DNA from 3 places in the Brevibacillus sp. M2.1A genome. Region 3 is predicted to be linked to each of the others. Evidence: riboswitches for the same ligand, from Rfam matches in the RefSeq annotation. Region 3 holds a riboswitch; each other region holds the start of a gene.
What was found. A riboswitch is a leader RNA that binds a small molecule or an ion and turns the genes downstream of it on or off. The one in region 3 is predicted to bind S-adenosylmethionine.
Positions count from the first base shown of each region.

Region 1 (6,055 bases), 810 kb from region 3:
GGCCATACGCCTGAGAGCATCTCCTTCCTTTTGACTGACCTTGGAGGGAATGCAGATCGCCCCATCGGGATCTTCACGGGAGATTTCGTCTTTGTCGGCGATATCGGCAGACCGGATTTGCTCGAAAAAGCGGCGGGAATGAAGGGTACGTCCGAGTCAGGTGCACGAGACATGTTCCAGTCCCTCCAAAAATTCAAGCAACTGCCGGATTATATGCAGGTATGGCCAGCTCATGGCGCAGGAAGTTCTTGCGGGAAAGCACTGGGGGCCGTGCCGTCTTCTACCGTCGGCTACGAAAAGCTCTTTAACTGGGCGATGTCACACTCTAGTGAAGAGGAATTCGTTCAGGCACTCCTTGATGGACAACCAGAGCCGCCAACGTATTTTGCAGTGATGAAACGCGTGAATAAGGAAGGCCCTGCTTTGCTCAAGGAACTCCCCGTTGTTCAAGAGTTCAACTCGCTTGAAGCGGTCAAGGAATCGGTGGAAAACGGACAGCTGATCGATACGCGTCCTTTTCAGAAATTTGCGAAGGGGCATCTGGCGGGAACTCTTCACATTCCTTTTAACAAATCATTTGCCAACTGGGCGGGCTGGATTGTCGATTACAATCGCCCGGTTCACATTCTGGCCAACCCAGATGAGCTGGACGAGATTTTGCAAGCCCTGCATTCCGTAGGGATTGATCATGTCACAGGCTATATCGACTGCGGCAAGTTAATGGAAAGGGAAGCGTCTTCGCTCGAGACAATCGAGGAGGTAACACCGCTGGAGATTGCAGACCGCGTGGAAAAAGGAGAGGTTCACGTAGTAGATGTTCGTAATTTGGCTGAGTGGAAGGAAGGACACATTCCGGATGCACAGCACATCATGCTCGGTACACTCGCCGTGCGGCTGGATGAGATTCTTCGCGAAAAGCCACTTCTCGTACAGTGCCGTTCCGGTGCCCGATCCGCTATTGGCGCCAGCATTCTGAAAGCAAACGGATTCAAAGAAGTGATGAATTTGAGCGGCGGAATATTGAAATGGCAACGAGACGGCTTGGCAGTCGTAGAACTAGGATAAAACGAAGCGAGGAGTTGCAAGGGTGAGCCTATGACTATCGACCTCGTAATCACACTGTTTGTTATCGGTTTCGCGGGATCATTTATCTCTGGTCTCGTCGGGATCGGGGGCTCCATCATCAAGTATCCGATGCTTCTGTACATTCCGCCTGCCCTTGGATTCGTTGCTTACACAGCTCACCAAGTATCCGGAATAAGTGCCGTCCAAGTATTTTTTGCCACCCTGGCTGCTGTTTGGACTCTACGCAAAGATCAGCTTATCCATTACCAGCTCGTTGTGTACATGGGAAGTGCCATTATTGTAGGGAGCTTGCTTGGAGGATATGGAGGAAAATATCTTTCAGCAGATGCCGTCAATATCGTCTACGCCATTCTGGCCACCATTGCTGTAATCTTGATGTTCCTGCCAAAAAAGCGAATGGACGAATGTGAACAGACGACCGAGATGATCTTTCATAAGCCAACAGCTGTATTATCCGCTTTGATTGTCGGAGGTGCCTCTGGAATTGTAGGGGCAGCTGGCGCTTTTATTTTGGTTCCCATCATGTTGATCATCCTTAGGATACCGATAAGAGTTGCGATTGCTTCCTCTCTTGCCATCAACTTCCTTTCTTCCATTGGATCGACCATAGGAAAATGGATGGCAGGGGATATATTGTTTTGGCCATCCGTGATCATGGTATTCGCCAGCATCTTGGCAGCGCCGCTCGGTACAAAGGTCAGCAAACGTTTGGACACCCGGATTCTCCAAACCATTCTAGCCTTGTTGATCCTAGCCACGACAATTAAGATTTGGGCCGACATTCTTGCATTTCCATAAATAATAAAGAAAAATAAAAGAATGTTCTATGAAATTACATTTCATAGAACATTCTTATCGAGAGTGGTGGAGGGACTGGCCCGATGAAACCCGGCAACCTTCGTAATCTACGGTGACAAGGAGCAGTTTGCATAAAGCAACTGCTCTTTGTTGAAACTCGTTTCCCAATTGATGAAAGTATCCTAAAATAAAGAAGAAAGGAGGATACTTTCAAACTGAAATCGGCAGAAAATTATCAGACTATACTGAACTTGAAGCGATCAAGAACGCTTTTCACAATCGATATCAATCCGTGAAGAAACTCACGAACGAAGGGGTATCAAACATATGACAAACACCATACATTCAATAGAATTCATCAAGCGCCGTCAAAAACTCGCGGAAAAAATGCCTGACCACAGCGCACTTGTCCTCTTTTCAGGGGTTGTCAAGACACGCAGCAATGACGATAAATATCTGTTTTCACCAAACCGCAACTTCTATTATCTAACGGGCATTGCGCGCAGCAACCTCATTCTCATGATCACGAAACGCGCTGGTATCGTAAACGAAACGCTATTTCTTCAGCGCCCAAATGAGCTGGAAGCGAAATGGACAGGGGCGGTCTTATCCGATCAAGAGGCGAAGGAGCAATCTGGTATTGAACACTTCGACTATCTCGATGAGTGGCTGGAGTCATTTGGAGTCTTTGTGAGGCGCTGCGAAGGCAAGTCCTCACTCTATCTTGACTTGTATCGCTATCAGTGGAGCGACGAGCTGACCCCTGCAGACAATTTTGCCGAAGACGCGCAGAAGAAATACCGGACCCTTCAAATTCACGATGCGGGCCCATGGCTGAAAGAACTGCGTATGTTGAAGAGTTCGGCCGAAATCGAAGAGATCAGACGTGCGATTACGATCACGGATGAAGCAATCCGGCGCATGTGGTCGTATGCACGTCCTGGAATCATGGAATATGAACTAGAGGCGCACTATGATTTCACGTTGAAGTCGCACGGTGTTCGCGAGCTTCCTTATTTACCCATTATTGCTAGTGGCGTCAATGCTACTATCTTGCACTATGAAGCGAATAATCAGCGTGCGGTAGATGGTGACTTGGTCCTCCTCGACCTCGGTGCAGCATCGAATTACTATGCGGCTGATATTTCGCGAACGTTTCCCGTAAATGGTCGCTTTACTGAACGACAGAAAGCGATCTATCAACTCGTGCTCGAAGCAGAAATCAAGACCATCGAAGCAGTGAAGCCTGGTGTCACACTTTCAGAACTCAATGATGTTACGAAACAGGTCCTGACAGATGGTCTGCTACGTCTCGGTCTCATCCAAGACAGCAGTGAGCTCTCCAAATACTACTATCATTCCGTGTCACATCACCTTGGACTAGATACGCACGATTTCTCAGATTACAATGTTGGCTTGCAGCCTGGTATGGTGATCACGATTGAACCAGGTCTGTACATAGAGGAAGAAGCCATTGGGATTCGGATTGAAGATAATGTGTTGGTAACAGCAGAGGGCTGTGAGATACTCTCGTCACAGATCCCGAAGGAAATCGAGGAAGTGGAAATGTTGATTGGGAAAAAGGAATAGCGAAAGCTTAATGTAACCATAACAAGCTCTGTTATGGTTACTTGCATGTGAACATCTCCTTACAAAAACTAGTAAAACGATAAAGAAATGTCTAATGCATCTTCCAAAAAAAACCATTTGATTGTAAAATAAAGTAAAACCAAAAGGGTGATCCAATATGGGGGGACTGCTAGGGACATTGCACCAGTCGCTGCGGTCAGAAATCGAACAACATCGGCGAGCGCGCGGTTATACATTAAGCAAACTAGGGGATTTAACTGGTATTAATCCGGGGACATTGAGCGAGATTCTAAATGGGAATCCACCTCGGGCTATCACAATAGGTCAATTAGATGCGCTCGCTTCGGTGTTTGGCTACGAGCCAGGCTGGATGTATGAACTATATCCCGATGAATGTTTATATGAAGGGAAAATTTCGCGCCCCCGATTGATACCTTATTTGATTCGAAGCGCTGAGAATGGGCGAAAGGATTGCATTGAAGCTGTTGCCTCCCAATTGTTGGAGAATCCAAAAAATATTTCCATCCTTTTTACTGTGGCAGAGCAATTATATGAGGAGGGAAAATTGGGAAAGGCGGTGCCATTCTATGAGTACGTAATTGAGAACGAGAAAGATAGCTACTCAACCCAGTTTGTGATGAGTCACTACCGATTATTTCAGGCAATTCTCGGGACAAATGCCGATGAAAATGAGAAGGCTGTTATTCGCTTTTCATTATATCGAAAGCGATTACCTGAAACGGATCAATTAGACGCTTTATTAAATTTGGCGAAGGTTTGTTTCACTTTGCAAAAATGGAGTGAAGCAGAAACTTACGCAGATGAGCTACGAGAGCTTTCCAAAATTATTTATCAAGATAAGCTGCAAAAACGCAGAAAAAATCGAGCGGCAGAGTTGATAAAAACAGAACGCCCACTCGTCTACTACTATGGAATGGGTTATTTATATAAAGGATTAGTCTTACAGATGCAAGGCGCTTATTCACACTCGAAAGAATATGTACAAGCATACGCCGATTTATATTGGTTTGAACTTCTGGACGATGAAGGGTTACGAATCGTTGAGCGGTTTGCTGTCTTTGCGAAAGCGAATTTTTACACACTGGAAGTATTAATGGGAAATGAAGATATCATTAAGGAATACACCGACTATCTGGCGGAGCAGCCTGATGAAATACTTCCGGGCCTCGTTACAATTATGGAAGCTGCTAATAAATATCATTTTTGTGTCGATGAGGTTTTATTACGCCTCTCTGAAGATATTGGTAGATTCCATGAACGAACATTGTTGGTTAATATGGTTCAGCACCTCCAATATCGATATCAGAAAGCAATATATGATTTTACAAAGTGGCGCATTGAAAGTGGACTCAATGAAACCCTGCACTGTTTCGTACTATCGAATTTGATGAATCGACATTATGATGCTCTGCAATGTGTACAGTTGTTTGAAAAATATCGACATCTTGCTTCTCCATCACAGATTCTCCAATATCAAGCCATTGTAATTGGAGAGAAGAAGGCTGAAGCTACATTTATAAACGAGTTGTAGGACGCTGTATCAACAATTACTAAAAAAGATGATAAGTAGAGAGGATGAAAAAGAATGAAAAATGTATTCCTGGCCCTTCTTCTAACGTTTGGGTTTAGCAGTGGCATCGTTTACGAACCACAAAAGTCTGAGGCCCAACACGTAATTAACTATCAGCATGGTGCAGATTTTTAGAAACAGTTTTTATAAGACACGAAAAAACATCCTTTCGATAGGATGTTTTTTTCTATTCAATTTTTTCTTAGTTGGTGAATTCTTGCATATTGATTTATAGTTATTAATGTCATATTTTGTAAATCATAGGAGGTGCTTAACATAAAAGGTATCGCAAGTTCATTAGAAAGGGACGTCTCTGTGCACCCAGGAACATCCCCGAAAAGCAAGGGCACGTTCTGGGGCGCGGGAATAGAAGTAAGTCGCCACCACTTGGATCTGGAAACAAGCATCGAACAACTACGACAGCAAATGATTGAATTGGCTGGAAAACATGGTCTAACAAGTGACGTAGTGTTGGGGGTAAGCCAGCAATTGGACAAGTATATAGTGATGGCGCAAAACAACCATAAAGTGGATAGCATTTGGTAAAGGATCCACGATCGGTCTATTAAAACTGATTGCAAAAGAGGAACCCTTAAGAAAAATGGGTTCTTTTTTACGTCATTTTTACCGCCGGATGGATGCTGACCGCTTCAGAGGAACCACCGAAGGATGAAAAATCCAGTGAGGTGGTTCTTTTTTTCTCTCGTCTCCCATGCCATCATTATAGACGGGGGCGATGAAGGATGTTCCAGGATTTCAAGCTTGTTGGTGACCGTCCAGTCGCGATACAAGTGAAAGAATACGTCAAACGTTTAATTATCAAAGGTGCGCTTCAGGCAGATCAAAAGCTGCCCTCCACACGAGAAATGAGCAGTCTGTTAAAAGTGAGCCGCAATTCGGTCATTGCTGCATACGAAGGCTTAGAGGATGACGGATTTACGTATGCGATTCCAGGAAAAGGCAGTTATGTTACCGCGATGGTGGGCCATT
Region 1 is NZ_JABSUY020000001.1:3,623,346-3,629,400, forward strand. Features, by position in the region: gene HP567_RS17730 (MBL fold metallo-hydrolase) at 1-1,065, shown strand, start outside; gene HP567_RS17735 (sulfite exporter TauE/SafE family protein) at 1,096-1,884, shown strand; SAM riboswitch class I at 1,936-2,062, shown strand; gene HP567_RS17740 (aminopeptidase P N-terminal domain-containing protein) at 2,212-3,474, shown strand; gene HP567_RS17745 (helix-turn-helix domain-containing protein) at 3,632-5,026, shown strand; gene HP567_RS17750 (aspartyl-phosphate phosphatase Spo0E family protein) at 5,381-5,611, shown strand; gene HP567_RS17755 (aminotransferase-like domain-containing protein) at 5,809-6,055, shown strand, end outside.
Region 1: linked by a shared signal. The riboswitch ahead of HP567_RS17740 (aminopeptidase P N-terminal domain-containing protein) and the one ahead of HP567_RS21335 (homoserine dehydrogenase) in region 3 are both predicted to bind S-adenosylmethionine.

Region 2 (6,055 bases), 4.1 Mb from region 3:
GCTGCGGTCGATTTTTTCAAATGCGCCACTCTCAATCCCTTGCTGTGCATAGTAGTCAGAGAGGTAGATCAAGTCTACATCGGAGCTTCCTTGGCGAATTTTGTTCAGACGCTCTGCGTTGTTCCCGATTTCCAGTACGATTTTCACGTTATGTTCTTTTTCAAACGGCTCATATACTTCTTTGCGGAAAAAGTCTTCGGAGAAGCCCCATGTGGAGATGACCAGCTTTTGTGGCTCGCCCTTGGCTTCACCGCCAGCTCCTCCCGCTTGTGGTTGATCATTGCTGCCACAGCCAGCGAGAGCCAGTGACATCATAGAGAAAGACAGGATTCCAGCAAGTAATTTTTTCATCGTAATTCTCCTCCAGTTGGGTTCAATTGATGACAAAATATGGTGATACAATAAAAAGAAAAGTACCCTTGATTAGAACGTATCATTCTAAACAAGAGCACTTTTCTTCGTAAACAAAGAGAAGTGACACCCGTTTTACGCAAAGTCTACGGTCTCCCCTTAAGATAGATCAAAAGAGAAAATCCGAACGATTGCGTCAGGTATTCAGTTCTGATTCAGCTAAAATAACATTCGTGATCGCCCACTGCGTAGGCGCATCATAGTCCCTCAGCACGGCTTCCAACGGCAACCCCATCTCTTCTTCCAGTCGTTCTCTCAGTTTCTTCTTATAAAGAAGGGACATGCGAAAATCGACTTCGAGCTTGAGGGCCGGCGCTTCTCCTTCCAACGCTTGTGAGCGCGGAGAGCGACGATGCTTGGCTTGGAACGTAATCATCTGGTTTTCAATCGTGACTCGGAGCAAAGTCGTTCCAAATCCGAACAACTCTTTTGCTATCTCATTATAGATGGCAGACAGCTTTTTTCTGGTTTCATTGGAGTCCACGAGAGTCATGTCATCACCTGCGATAGCTGGCATAGAGTTCATTCGCTCTCATTATACAAATGATTTTTCGATTCTTCAATAGAATATTCGTATTTAGATCAATTTCATATAATTGCGTGAATTGCTCTGCCGCGATTTACCGGACAGGGGACTATGCGATACCTTCTGCCCCTCCCCCCTTTCAGGGTGGGCAGTTCTCTCGTGGTCTGTCAGAAAATTAAATTTCAGATTTTTCTATCCCCACTTGGAGGCGAGTACAACGCCAAAAAACATCTCGATTCACCATAAACAGTGAACCGAGATGTTTTTTCGTTTTTGGTATTTTGTTATGTGTTACAGCTCATTCTGGTGTTGTGCTATTTTTACTGCAACTTTACCTTCCATGTTCTCATCTGACGAAAGCGAAACTGTATGCGAACCAGTTCCCCATGGCGAGCTACTTATTTCAATTTTTTGATTACCATAAGGTGGTACTCTAAAGAACATTTTCTGACTACCGGATGAATCAGTAACGGACACTTTGATCTCGTAGGTTCCACTATTATATACCCACACTTTAACCCAACCATAGCCCTCTGGAATATTAAAATTTTTGGAATCCGTTTTGGCATTCTTAATTGGCACGTCATCAATCGGTCTTTCAGATCCCATAGGTTCCAATAACTTCAAATAAGATTTTGCGGAATTATCCTGATATTTAACCTGATTAACCTTAACGTTACTCTCCGGATATTTTTCTTTTACAACTGCATCATGTGATGATGCCATAGCACTAGATCCAATAGATAGACTGCTAAGTAAAAGAGCTGCTGCAATTGTACCTTTAACAGATCTTTTCATAATAATCCTCCATTACTAGTAATTTGGAATTATCTTCCTATTAAGTATGTTACATGGTAATAAATGGAAAATCAAGAATTTATATGGAAAATATTTGAAAAACAATAGACTCTCATCCCGCCCGATTGGTGGTTGTACAGGAGTAATGCGAAAGGAAGGTAGAATCACCACATTTTTCGCAAATATCGCATTCATTTGAAAAAAACTTTGACATCCATGTTGGTGCAAGATATAATCCAACTATTCGAATAAGGATTAGCGATTTTATCTTTCGTTAAAATTTCATAGCACATTCTCTTATGAAGAGAGGTTGAGGGACTGGCCCTATGACACCTCGGCAACCTATCGCAAACGATATGGTGCCAAATCCAGCGGAATTTATTCCGACAGATAAGAGAGGTATTGTTGCAGTGTGTTTACATACTCGCAGTTTTCGCCTCTTCTGTCGGAAGAGGCTTTTTTCGTTTCCATCTTACATCCAGAGAAAAGGGGTATTTTCATGAAAAAGACTGGTCTACTGCTCACTACACTGCTGCTCGCTGCATCGCTCGTAACGGCTTGCGGTGGTAAACAAGAAGCTGCGCCTGCTAACGGTGGCACTGCTGCTGAACAAACCTCACTCAAGGTCGGCGTCACTGGCGGCCCGCACGAAGAGATTCTCAACAAAGTAAAAGAAGTCGCCAAAGGCAAAGGACTCGACGTCGAAGTCGTCGTTTTCAACGATTACGTACAGCCGAACCAAGCTCTCGATAAAGGAAATCTCGATGTAAACAGCTTCCAAACCATTCCGTTCTTGGCGAAGTTCAATCAGGATCACAAAACAAAGATCGTCGAGGTCGGAAAAACCGTGACGTATCCAATGGGTCTTTACTCCACCAAGCATAAAAAAGTCGAGGATATCCCGGCAGGCGGTGTTGTCGGCATTCAAAACGACCCGACCAACCGAGCACGCGCCTTGCTGCTCTATCAGGCAGCTGGCTTGATTAAGCTCAAGGATGGCGTGGGTGACAACGCAACACCATTGGACATCGTGGAAAATCCGAAAAATTTGCAATTCAAAGAGCTGGAGGCTGCTTTCCTGGCACGCTCGCTGAGCAACGTAGAGGTTGCTTCGATTAATACGAATTTCGCAATGGAAGCTGGCTACTCTCCGAAAAAAGACGCGATCTTCGCTGAGAAGGCTGACTCTCCGTACGTGAACATCTTGGCAGTCAACGAAACCAACAAAGACAACCCTGCCGTCAAAAAGCTGGTGGACATCTACCGCTCGGAAGAAGTGAAAAAATTCATCGACGAGCGTTTTGAAGGAGCTGTACTGCCGTCCTGGTAAGATCGACGCCAGGAACATCAAGAACCCACAAGGAGAACTCGTTATGATACAGCTAACCGATATTCATAAGTCGTATCAAGTAGGAAACAAGCAGGTAAAAGCATTGAAGGGCGTATCCCTGCAGGTGGAAAAAGGGCAAATCTACGGGGTGATCGGCTTTAGCGGAGCGGGGAAAAGCACCCTGCTCCGTACCATCAACCTGTTGGAGAAGCCAACTAGCGGTTCTGTGATCGTCAATGGCCAGAACATGCTGACCCTCAAGGAAAAAGAGCTGCGGCAAGCTCGCAAAAAGATCGGGATTATTTTTCAACACTTCAACCTGCTCTCTTCCTATAATGTCTTTGACAATGTGGCGGAAATCTTGCGGATGAATCGCGTCCCCAAAGATGTCATTAAGCGCAAGGTAGAAGACCTTCTCGGCTTGGTTGGCTTGTCTGATAAAGCAAACGCTTATCCTTCTCAGCTATCCGGTGGACAAAAGCAACGGGTGGGCATCGCTCGTGCGCTTGCGACTGATCCGGAAATCCTGCTCTGCGACGAAGCGACTTCCGCTCTCGACCCGCAGACGACCGAATCGATTCTCGAGCTGTTGCTCGACATCAATCGAAAGTTTAACCTGACTATCGTGCTGATTACACATGAAATGCAGGTCATCAAAAAAATCTGCGACCAGGTAGCTATCATGGAAAACGGTGTCGTCATCGAGCAAGGCTCTGTTCTGGATGTGTTCAGCAATCCGCAAGAGCAAACGACCCGCAATTTTATCAAAACGGTTTTTGACGATCAGGTACCACAGGAGATTTTGTCCAAGATAAAAGAAACCGGACCTGTTTCCAAAATTGTTCGCGTTGCCTTTCGCGGAGATGCCGCTCTCGATCCAGTTCTAGGCACCTTGTCCGCACGCTTTCCGATTAGCACCAATCTGTTGTACGGCTCGATTACGACCATTAAGGGAACGGCGCTCGGCATTTTGCTATTGCACATTTCTGGTGAAGACCAGCCCATTCAAGACGGCATTCGCTTCTTGCGGGAATCCGTCTACCGCGTAGATATTGTGTCACCAGAGGAGGTGCGGAGCTAATGGAGCGTCTGATTGAAATGATTCCGGTATTCGGGCAATCCCTGCAAGAGACTGTTATCATGGTCGGGTTTTCGTTGTTCATTGCGACATTGATCGGGATTCCGCTCGGGATTTTGTTGGTCATCACACAGGCGAATCACCTTTTCCCGAACAAGATCATCTATCACACCCTGAATACGCTCATCAACATTGTGCGTTCACTGCCTTTTATTATTCTTATGGTTGCGATCATTCCTTTTACAGAGTTGATCGTGGGCACCTCGATTGGGATTGAGGGAGCCATTGTGCCGCTCATCGTCTATACGACACCTTACATCTCACGCCTGATGGAAACGGCCCTGCATGACGTAGATCGCGGCGTGATCGAAGCGTACCAAGCGATGGGTGCATCCCGGACGCAGATTATTTTTCGCATCATGCTGCGTGAAGCACGACCTGGCATCGTCCTCTGCCTGACGATTGCGACCATCGGTTTGATCGGTGCCACTGCTATGGCGGGCGCAGTGGGTGCCGGTGGATTGGGCGATCTCGCCTTGCGATACGGCTATCAGCAATGGGATATCGAAGTCATGATCATTACCGTCATTATCCTCGTCGTTTTGGTCCAGCTCATTCAATCGTTGGGTAACTGGGCAGCCCGAAAACTGAAAAAGAGCGCGTAAATCGAAGAACCCCTGACGAAATCGCTTGTCAGGGGCTTTTTTGTAGGTATTTAGACTGATCGTCACTGAAAGTTCGTTGGTATTTCGCTCGATATTCATGTAGACTTATATATACAAGTCATTTTAATGAGAGGGGCTACTCAAATAACATGAAAAAACTCATCATGATGTTGGTTGCCGTAATGCTCGTACTCGCTCCGGCCGGAGGATTCATTGATCATGCCGATGCGAAAGGTTATAAGTCCGGGAAAAAATCTTTTAACTCTAACACGGCTCCTACCAATACACAAACAACCAACAAAGCCGATTCAAATGTAAACGCAACAACCAATAAAGGTACCACAACAACTCCTGCTGCTACCGCAAGCAAAAGCGGCGGGTTCATGAAAGGTCTCCTGATTGGCGGTCTGGCTGGTTTGCTGTTTGGAAGCCTGTTCGCTGATATGGGTATTCTCGGCTCCATCCTTGGCTTCATGATCAACCTGATGGCGATCCTCGCTGTGATTATCCTGATCCGCAAAGCGTTCGTCTACTTCAAAACCAAGCGCGCGAAAGAACAGGAACTGAACGCATGGAAAAGATAACTTTTTCTGAACAAGATATCATTAATGCAATCTGCATTCATGCAGCTAACAAAAAGCAGTTGAAGCCACAAGACATCTCCGTCGAGCTGATGTGGGACGAGGAGTATGGCTTCTCTGCTGAAATACACTGGATGGATCGCCAACAAATCTTGGTCGAGATTAATATGATTGAAGCGATTCGCTACTACCTGGAGACCCAGATGCAGCGCAACCCTTATTCCGCCGGTATCGAGCTGGTATTGGACGACGAAGAAGGTATTATCGCTCATATCACCTACTAAAGCTTGACCATCGTAAGTTAACCCAAGGCCAATTTGTTCACACATGTGAGCAGGTTGGCTTTTTCATATTGAATTTGGCCTCATTCCGTTATATACTTTACCTTAGTGAAAATGATTATCATTGTCTGCGTTTACTCATACATGTACATACTTTCCTAAAAAGGAGTTGGCCCATTGTGGAGCGCTTATACACGCAAAAGCTGGACATCGGATACGGTGAGCTTTCCATTGTCAAAGACTTGAACATCAGCATTCCTTCTGGAAAAATCACCGCCCTAGTCGGTGCAAACGGTTCTGGTAAATCGACGATCCTCAAAACTCTCGCCCGGATTATGAAGCCAACCGGCGGACAAGTATTTTTGGACGGAAAGTCGATCCATCA
Region 2 is NZ_JABSUY020000001.1:295,992-302,046, forward strand. Features, by position in the region: gene HP567_RS01325 (ABC transporter substrate-binding protein) at 1-351, opposite strand, end outside; gene HP567_RS01330 (Na-translocating system protein MpsC family protein) at 548-904, opposite strand; gene HP567_RS01335 (hypothetical protein) at 1,229-1,735, opposite strand; SAM riboswitch class I at 2,030-2,132, shown strand; gene HP567_RS01340 (MetQ/NlpA family ABC transporter substrate-binding protein) at 2,235-3,065, shown strand; gene HP567_RS01345 (methionine ABC transporter ATP-binding protein) at 3,109-4,146, shown strand; gene HP567_RS01350 (methionine ABC transporter permease) at 4,146-4,808, shown strand; gene HP567_RS01355 (hypothetical protein) at 4,958-5,392, shown strand; gene HP567_RS01360 (YxcD family protein) at 5,380-5,673, shown strand; gene HP567_RS01365 (ABC transporter ATP-binding protein) at 5,850-6,055, shown strand, end outside.
Region 2: linked by a shared signal. The riboswitch ahead of HP567_RS01340 (MetQ/NlpA family ABC transporter substrate-binding protein) and the one ahead of HP567_RS21335 (homoserine dehydrogenase) in region 3 are both predicted to bind S-adenosylmethionine.

Region 3 (6,055 bases):
GAGCTTCGCAAAAAACGGTCTTTGCCCGCGATTTTTCCATGCCGTCTGCGCCAATCCCTCCTCAGTCGGTTGGCAAAGCACTACATTTCCCCCCGGAAGTTCAAATGCTTGGCAGATAGCCCCCAGTTTTTTATCGTGGAATACTTCGCTCTTCTCCCACCCAAACCAGCTTTGCCAACGGGCTGTCGCTTCTTCCAGATCCTTTACTGCATAGCCTACTGACTGGAGATGAGCTGCACCGTTCGGATGTGCGGCAATCATACCGCGATTCGTCAAATCTTCTCTTCTCTCTTCATCCGTTTGCGACCATTCAATGAGAAATGGCGGGAGAAGAGCACTATCTGTATCTTCGAGAAACAACATCCGCCACCGAAGCGTCGTACCATCATCACGCGTACGATTTCCCGCAACAGGTCCAGTAACCTGCAAGCCTTGGCTTCGCAGGCGCTCTGCCCACGCATCCATCTCGTTGGTCCGAAGCGCAATCTGACCGAATCCTTCCCCCTTTGCTTCATCCTCGATACATTGACGTACGAGCGGATTCTCTGATTGTCGAGCAAGCTCCTGGTGTTCAACCGCCAAAAATTCAACATAAGAAAGCCCGAAATAACTAAGGCTATTCCATGTCCCCCAAGACGCATGACGCCCTCCAGCTACCGCATGAAAACCCGCTTGGCAAAATTGTTCCGCTGCTTCCTGTGGAGTCCGATGTACAAAATGAACCAAATGATCAAAAGTTAATCGCACCTTTTTTCGCCCCTTTTTCGTATTACTTATAGGATATCAAACTTCATTTATGTAAGGATAGAAAGACAAGGGGGAAAAATGAACGAGAACAGATCAAGCCGGATACATGCTCGGCGCAAGCGCTCACGCAGAAAATGGGTACGTATGGGAAAGAACACGCTCCTATTTAGCTTGTTGGCCATCTTCGTCGTCGGAACCTACTACCTATTCCAAATTGCCATGGATGGAGAACATGCCAACCCGAACACACAGCCTACTCCTGACAATACCGCGAACCAAAAGACTTCTGTGCAGCTCACCTTTGTCGGTGACATCATGATGTCAGGAAATGTTGAGAAAACCTTACTCGCAAACAGCTATGACTACCCATATAAACATGTAAGCTCGCTCTTTTTGCAAGATGATATCACCATTGCCAATTTGGAGACGCCTATCACCGTCACAGGTGTTGCCGCTCAAAACAAGGAGTATGTCTACAAATCATCGCCACTTGCTGTTCCTGCCATGAAAAACGCGGGGATTGATGTGGTGAATCTCGCCAATAACCACTCCATGGACCAAGGAGTTCCAGGATTGTTGGATACTTTTGACGCTTTGGACGAAAACCGGATTGAATACGTCGGCGCCGGTAAAGATGCCAGCCGTGCCTATTCACCTGTATTCATAGAAAAGAACGGCATCAAGATCGCGATTCTCGGCTTCAGCAGGGTCATTCCCGAAACGAGCTGGTTTGCAGGAGATTCCCAGCCAGGTATGGCCGCTTCCTATGATCCTACACTGGCAGTGAAAGCGATCCAGGATGCGAACAGCCAAGCTGATCTCGTCGTGGTGATTGCACACTGGGGCAAGGAACGCTCCGACTATCCTGTCGATCATCAAAAAGAGCTGTCCCGTGCCTACATCGATGCTGGTGCAGATTTGATTGTCGGCGGTCATCCCCACGTACTTCAAGGCTTTGAACGATACAACGACAAATGGATTGCGTACAGTCTTGGCAATTTCATTTTTACACGGTCAAACGAACCCAAGACTTGGGAAACGATGGTCCTGCAAGCAAGCTGTACGAAAAGCGGCGATTGTGAACTGACGATGCTTCCGTTTCACGCAGAATTGGGACAAGCCGTACCCATGAATGAAAGCAATGGCGCTGCCCTGCTAAAACGCATCGAATCCATTTCTGAGAGTGTCGACATTCAAAGTGACGGGCGTGTGCAGCCACGTGCTAAAGCAGTGGAGACTGCCCCCTGACAAAAGAAGCCGTGTTTCCAGATACCTAGAAATACGGCTTTTCTTCATATGATTCCTCTTCCTTACGCAGATTCAAGAACAGGGAAGCAGCGCACTTCTAAGCCAAAATCATTTTTCAACAAAGACTCATGCTCTTCACTGATTCCTGTCACGATCAAGCCTGCGCGCAAGACGCCACCCAAATCGAATTGGACTTTTAGCTTATGTACGTTCACTCCTGCCTGCTGAAGGAAATGCAAGACTCGGTCTGGCGTCGCAGTATGACATGAGCCCTCAAGATAACACAGGACGTGTTCTGCCGAGTCCGATGTAGCTCCAGCTTTGTCAGCCGTTTTTTCTTTCCAGGTAGGATGCGGCGTGAATGGCTGTGTCAATAAATAGGCCAAATCCTCCACGACTGCACTTGCTGTAGGAAGCTCTCCCGCCCCTCTTCCTGTAAACAGCAAGTCTCCCACGATGTTGCCGGATAGCTGGACAGCATTAAATGCGTCGTGGATTTGCGCCAACGGATGGCTCAGCGGAAGCATGGTTGGTTCAACAGATAGGCGAATTCCTTTCTCAGCTTGATAGGCCTGTGCGATCAGCTTGATCCGATACCCCAGCTCGCTTGCAATCCGAATGTGACCTACTGACAAATCTGCAATTCCTTTACGAACAACATCCGCTAAAGGCAGCGATTCTCCGTAAACAAGCTGTGCCAAGATATACAATTTGTACATAGCATCGAAGCCTTCTACATCCGAACGAGGGTCTGCTTCCGCATAGCCCAGCTCCTGCGCTTGCTTGAGCACCTCCTGATATGAGAGCTGCTCTGCTTCCATTTTCGTCAAGATGAAGTTCGTTGTTCCGTTGAGAATACCGCGAACACCTTGGATATCATTCGTGCGAAGGAACTGCCTCAGCACACTCAAGATCGGGATGCCCCCTGCCACACTCGCTTCATAGGCAAGATGCACTTGATGCTGATTTGCCAAATCGACTAGCTCTGTTCCTTTTTTCGCCAGGAGCTCTTTGTTGGCAGTTACCACATGGCAGCCCTTTTTGATCAAAGCACGAACGTAGTCATAGGTAGGTTCTACACCACCCATGACCTCCACCACGATATCCACATCGCTTCTCAATACATCCTCAAAATCTGTTGTCAATAAAGCCGGGTCGACATGAACCGCCCGCTCTTTTTCCGAGTCACGCACCAATGCCTTGACGATTTCAATTCGTTTACCCAGACGAGTAGCCAGCTTCTCCTGTTGCGAGCGAATCGTTTTGATTACGCCTCCACCCACTGTCCCCAATCCCAATAATCCTACGCGTACCACTTCTGCACTCATTCTAACCACCCCATACCCCGAATTTTGGATAAAAAGAAGAAGCCATCTTCGATAAGAAGAAGGCTTGTAAGTAGCTAATGCTCCCCCTCCTTATCTCCCAGGACGTATATGTCCTGCAGGAATTGGCACCTTGTCACAAAATATGCGTGACGGTTGCCGGGCTTCATCGGGCCAGTCCCTCCACCTCTCTGGATAAAGAAAATATGAAATTAAAAAACCTTCTTCGCTAAGAAGAAGGTTCATCTACCAATGGAGTAACCCGCTTCTTATCTTTCGAGACGAAACGTCTCGCAGGAATTGGCACCTTGTCGCTATATGCAACGGTTGCCGGGCTTCATCGGGCCAGACCCTCCACCTCTCTGGATAAGAACCATTTATGCTGTTGAGCTTTATTCTAAGAAATTCCAAGGCAAGCGTCAACAAAATTCTTTCTTTTCTGATTGCAAGCTGATTTTGGCAAAGCTTTCAGTTGTAGGTGAACAGGCTTTCTACCTCTTCCATACTGCAGCAAGTGCAATGAAACACGCCCTCGTGGCAGTCCTCAGGCAGCTCCTTTTCCTCAACATATCCGCACCATTGGCAAATAAAAACTTGAATCATCATACGCCCTCCTCCTCTTTTATCCTGCCCAAAATAAAAAAAGCATTTTCCGCTCGACCGTGACGATCGTTAGAAAATGCCAGAAAAGGAGGGACGTACTTGTCCACTCGCTGTTTTTCGCAAGCCATCTCTAACACCTCCCTATCTCCCGTAGGTCTATCAGTGTTGTCGAAACAGGCAGGTCTCCTGACTATGGGTTCATCGTCTAGCGTCGCCTTCCCCGTCTATTTGGATAGACCAGTGGCTTGTTGGACGCTGACTCCCCTCTTACAGTGGCGGGACCGTGTCGGATTTGCACCGAGCTTCCCTATTATCCTTGGGGCGAATTGGTAACGCCCTAAGGAACCTGTTTCCACCTATGAAATTGTCTTTTCTTGCTACTCTCCTCAGTTATTTTTCCGTGTATTGCGAACCTTGTTCGTGGGCCAGTTGCCATTCCTTCCCCAAATACCGCTCTTTCAAAATGGTAGTGTGGTGAGCTTCATGTCCAGCAATCACGTAGGCCAATGTCCTTGCAGATAGTTTGTTTCCGTTGGCAAGTCCTGTACGCGTCCATGCTTCCGGAGAGATTCCGCGGACCTGCGCGATGGTGGAAGCACGAACAGCCTTGTACTCTTCCAATAAATCTGAGAGGTCTCTTAGTTGAAAGCCCCCGTGTTCAACAAAAGCATTCTCATCAAAACCGACGAGGGGTGTCTGATCTCCTCTCGCAATTCTCAACAAGCGATAGCTCATGATGCGTTCTGTATCGACGAGATGACCCAAAACCTCTTTTACCGTCCATTTGCCTGGTGCATACCGATAATCAATTTGCTCGGGCGCAAGTGAGGAAAATAATGCGACTTGCCTCTCTCCTTGTTGTGTGAGGATCGTTTGCAGCTCCCCCTCCGGTACAAGTCCAATATAATAGTCAAAATAAGCAGCGTATTCATCCCGCTCTGGTCGTCTGAGCATACGTTTCCCACTCCTCGTCATTCAGTTTCGATAGACAAATTGCTATGTAAACCTTCAAACAATAGGACCCTTGCCGGGGCTGCATCGGTGCCAATCAGCTTGAGTGGGGCAGCTACCAGAAAGTACTCGCCTGGTGGGACCTCTGCTAGCCGCAAGCCTTCTATGACAATGACTCCCGCTGCAAACAGCTTTTTATGTGTGGGGTGACCCTCCTGGCTACGTTCGATTCCAAGTGCATCAGTGCCAATGCCCCGCACCCCCAGCTCACTTACATATTCTGCACCTTCCTCTGACAGAAAGATGAATTCAAAAGAGAACGCCTCTTCAAAAGAGTTTTTCGTTTTAAACAGGACAAAATCTCCTCGCGCAAGATCGAATCTCTCCAAGTCAGCGCGTGTGATCCTGTCTTCTACCGCTGTGAGATCGAGAACCTTGCAATTGCCAACTAGCTTCTCCAAGGAAATACTCTCAAATGTATCGCCAGCATTCACCATGTGCAGGGGAGCATCCACATGGGTACCCGTGTGAAGGTCCATATCGATTCTCGATTCGGTTACATACCCACTGGTAGCCGTATGTATTTTCGGCTGCTTTTCCGGCTTGTTTTTATATACCGTCATTCCTTCGTACACGGTGGCGGTTACATCATACATTTTCATCCCAAACCCACTCCCCTTTGCCTACTGTTTTTTTCGATCCGCTGGAAAAGCAATGCCCATCTGTCTTCTCGCTTCATCCATGACCTGCATGGCCATTTTGGAAACTTCATGCGAATTCGTTGCGGATTGTCTGGCCCCAATCCTTGCCAAGCGCAAGAATTCTCTTATTTCATAGTGCATAGTCTTCGGGGTCTGTGGCCTTGTTACTTGCTCGATTCGTCCGTCCCTGTAACGAATGTCCACTTCTTTGAGATGGTTGATTCGATCGATTACCATCGTGGCGTCCTCCCCTTGAATTTCTGCTGGCTGATAGGAGGTCGTAATTTTCGAGTAGCTAATGATGGCATCCATCTGGCGATATTTCAACAGCATACTGCCTTCTCCATCCACGCCAGAATCAAGCACAATTCCTCCTGCTTTGACGTCGTCTGGTCTGCCAAAAAGGATGAGTAACGGATATAGACAATAGATACCGATGTCCATCAAGGCTCCGTTTGAAAAAGCAGGATCAAAAGCACG
Region 3 is NZ_JABSUY020000001.1:4,438,056-4,444,110, forward strand. Features, by position in the region: gene HP567_RS21325 (VOC family protein) at 1-747, opposite strand, end outside; gene HP567_RS21330 (CapA family protein) at 826-1,995, shown strand; gene HP567_RS21335 (homoserine dehydrogenase) at 2,058-3,323, opposite strand; SAM riboswitch class I at 3,411-3,522, opposite strand; SAM riboswitch class I at 3,587-3,693, opposite strand; gene HP567_RS21340 (hypothetical protein) at 3,789-3,926, opposite strand; cobalamin riboswitch at 4,083-4,288, opposite strand; gene HP567_RS21345 (DinB family protein) at 4,314-4,877, opposite strand; gene HP567_RS21350 (cyclase family protein) at 4,895-5,536, opposite strand; gene HP567_RS21355 (Gfo/Idh/MocA family protein) at 5,558-6,055, opposite strand, start outside.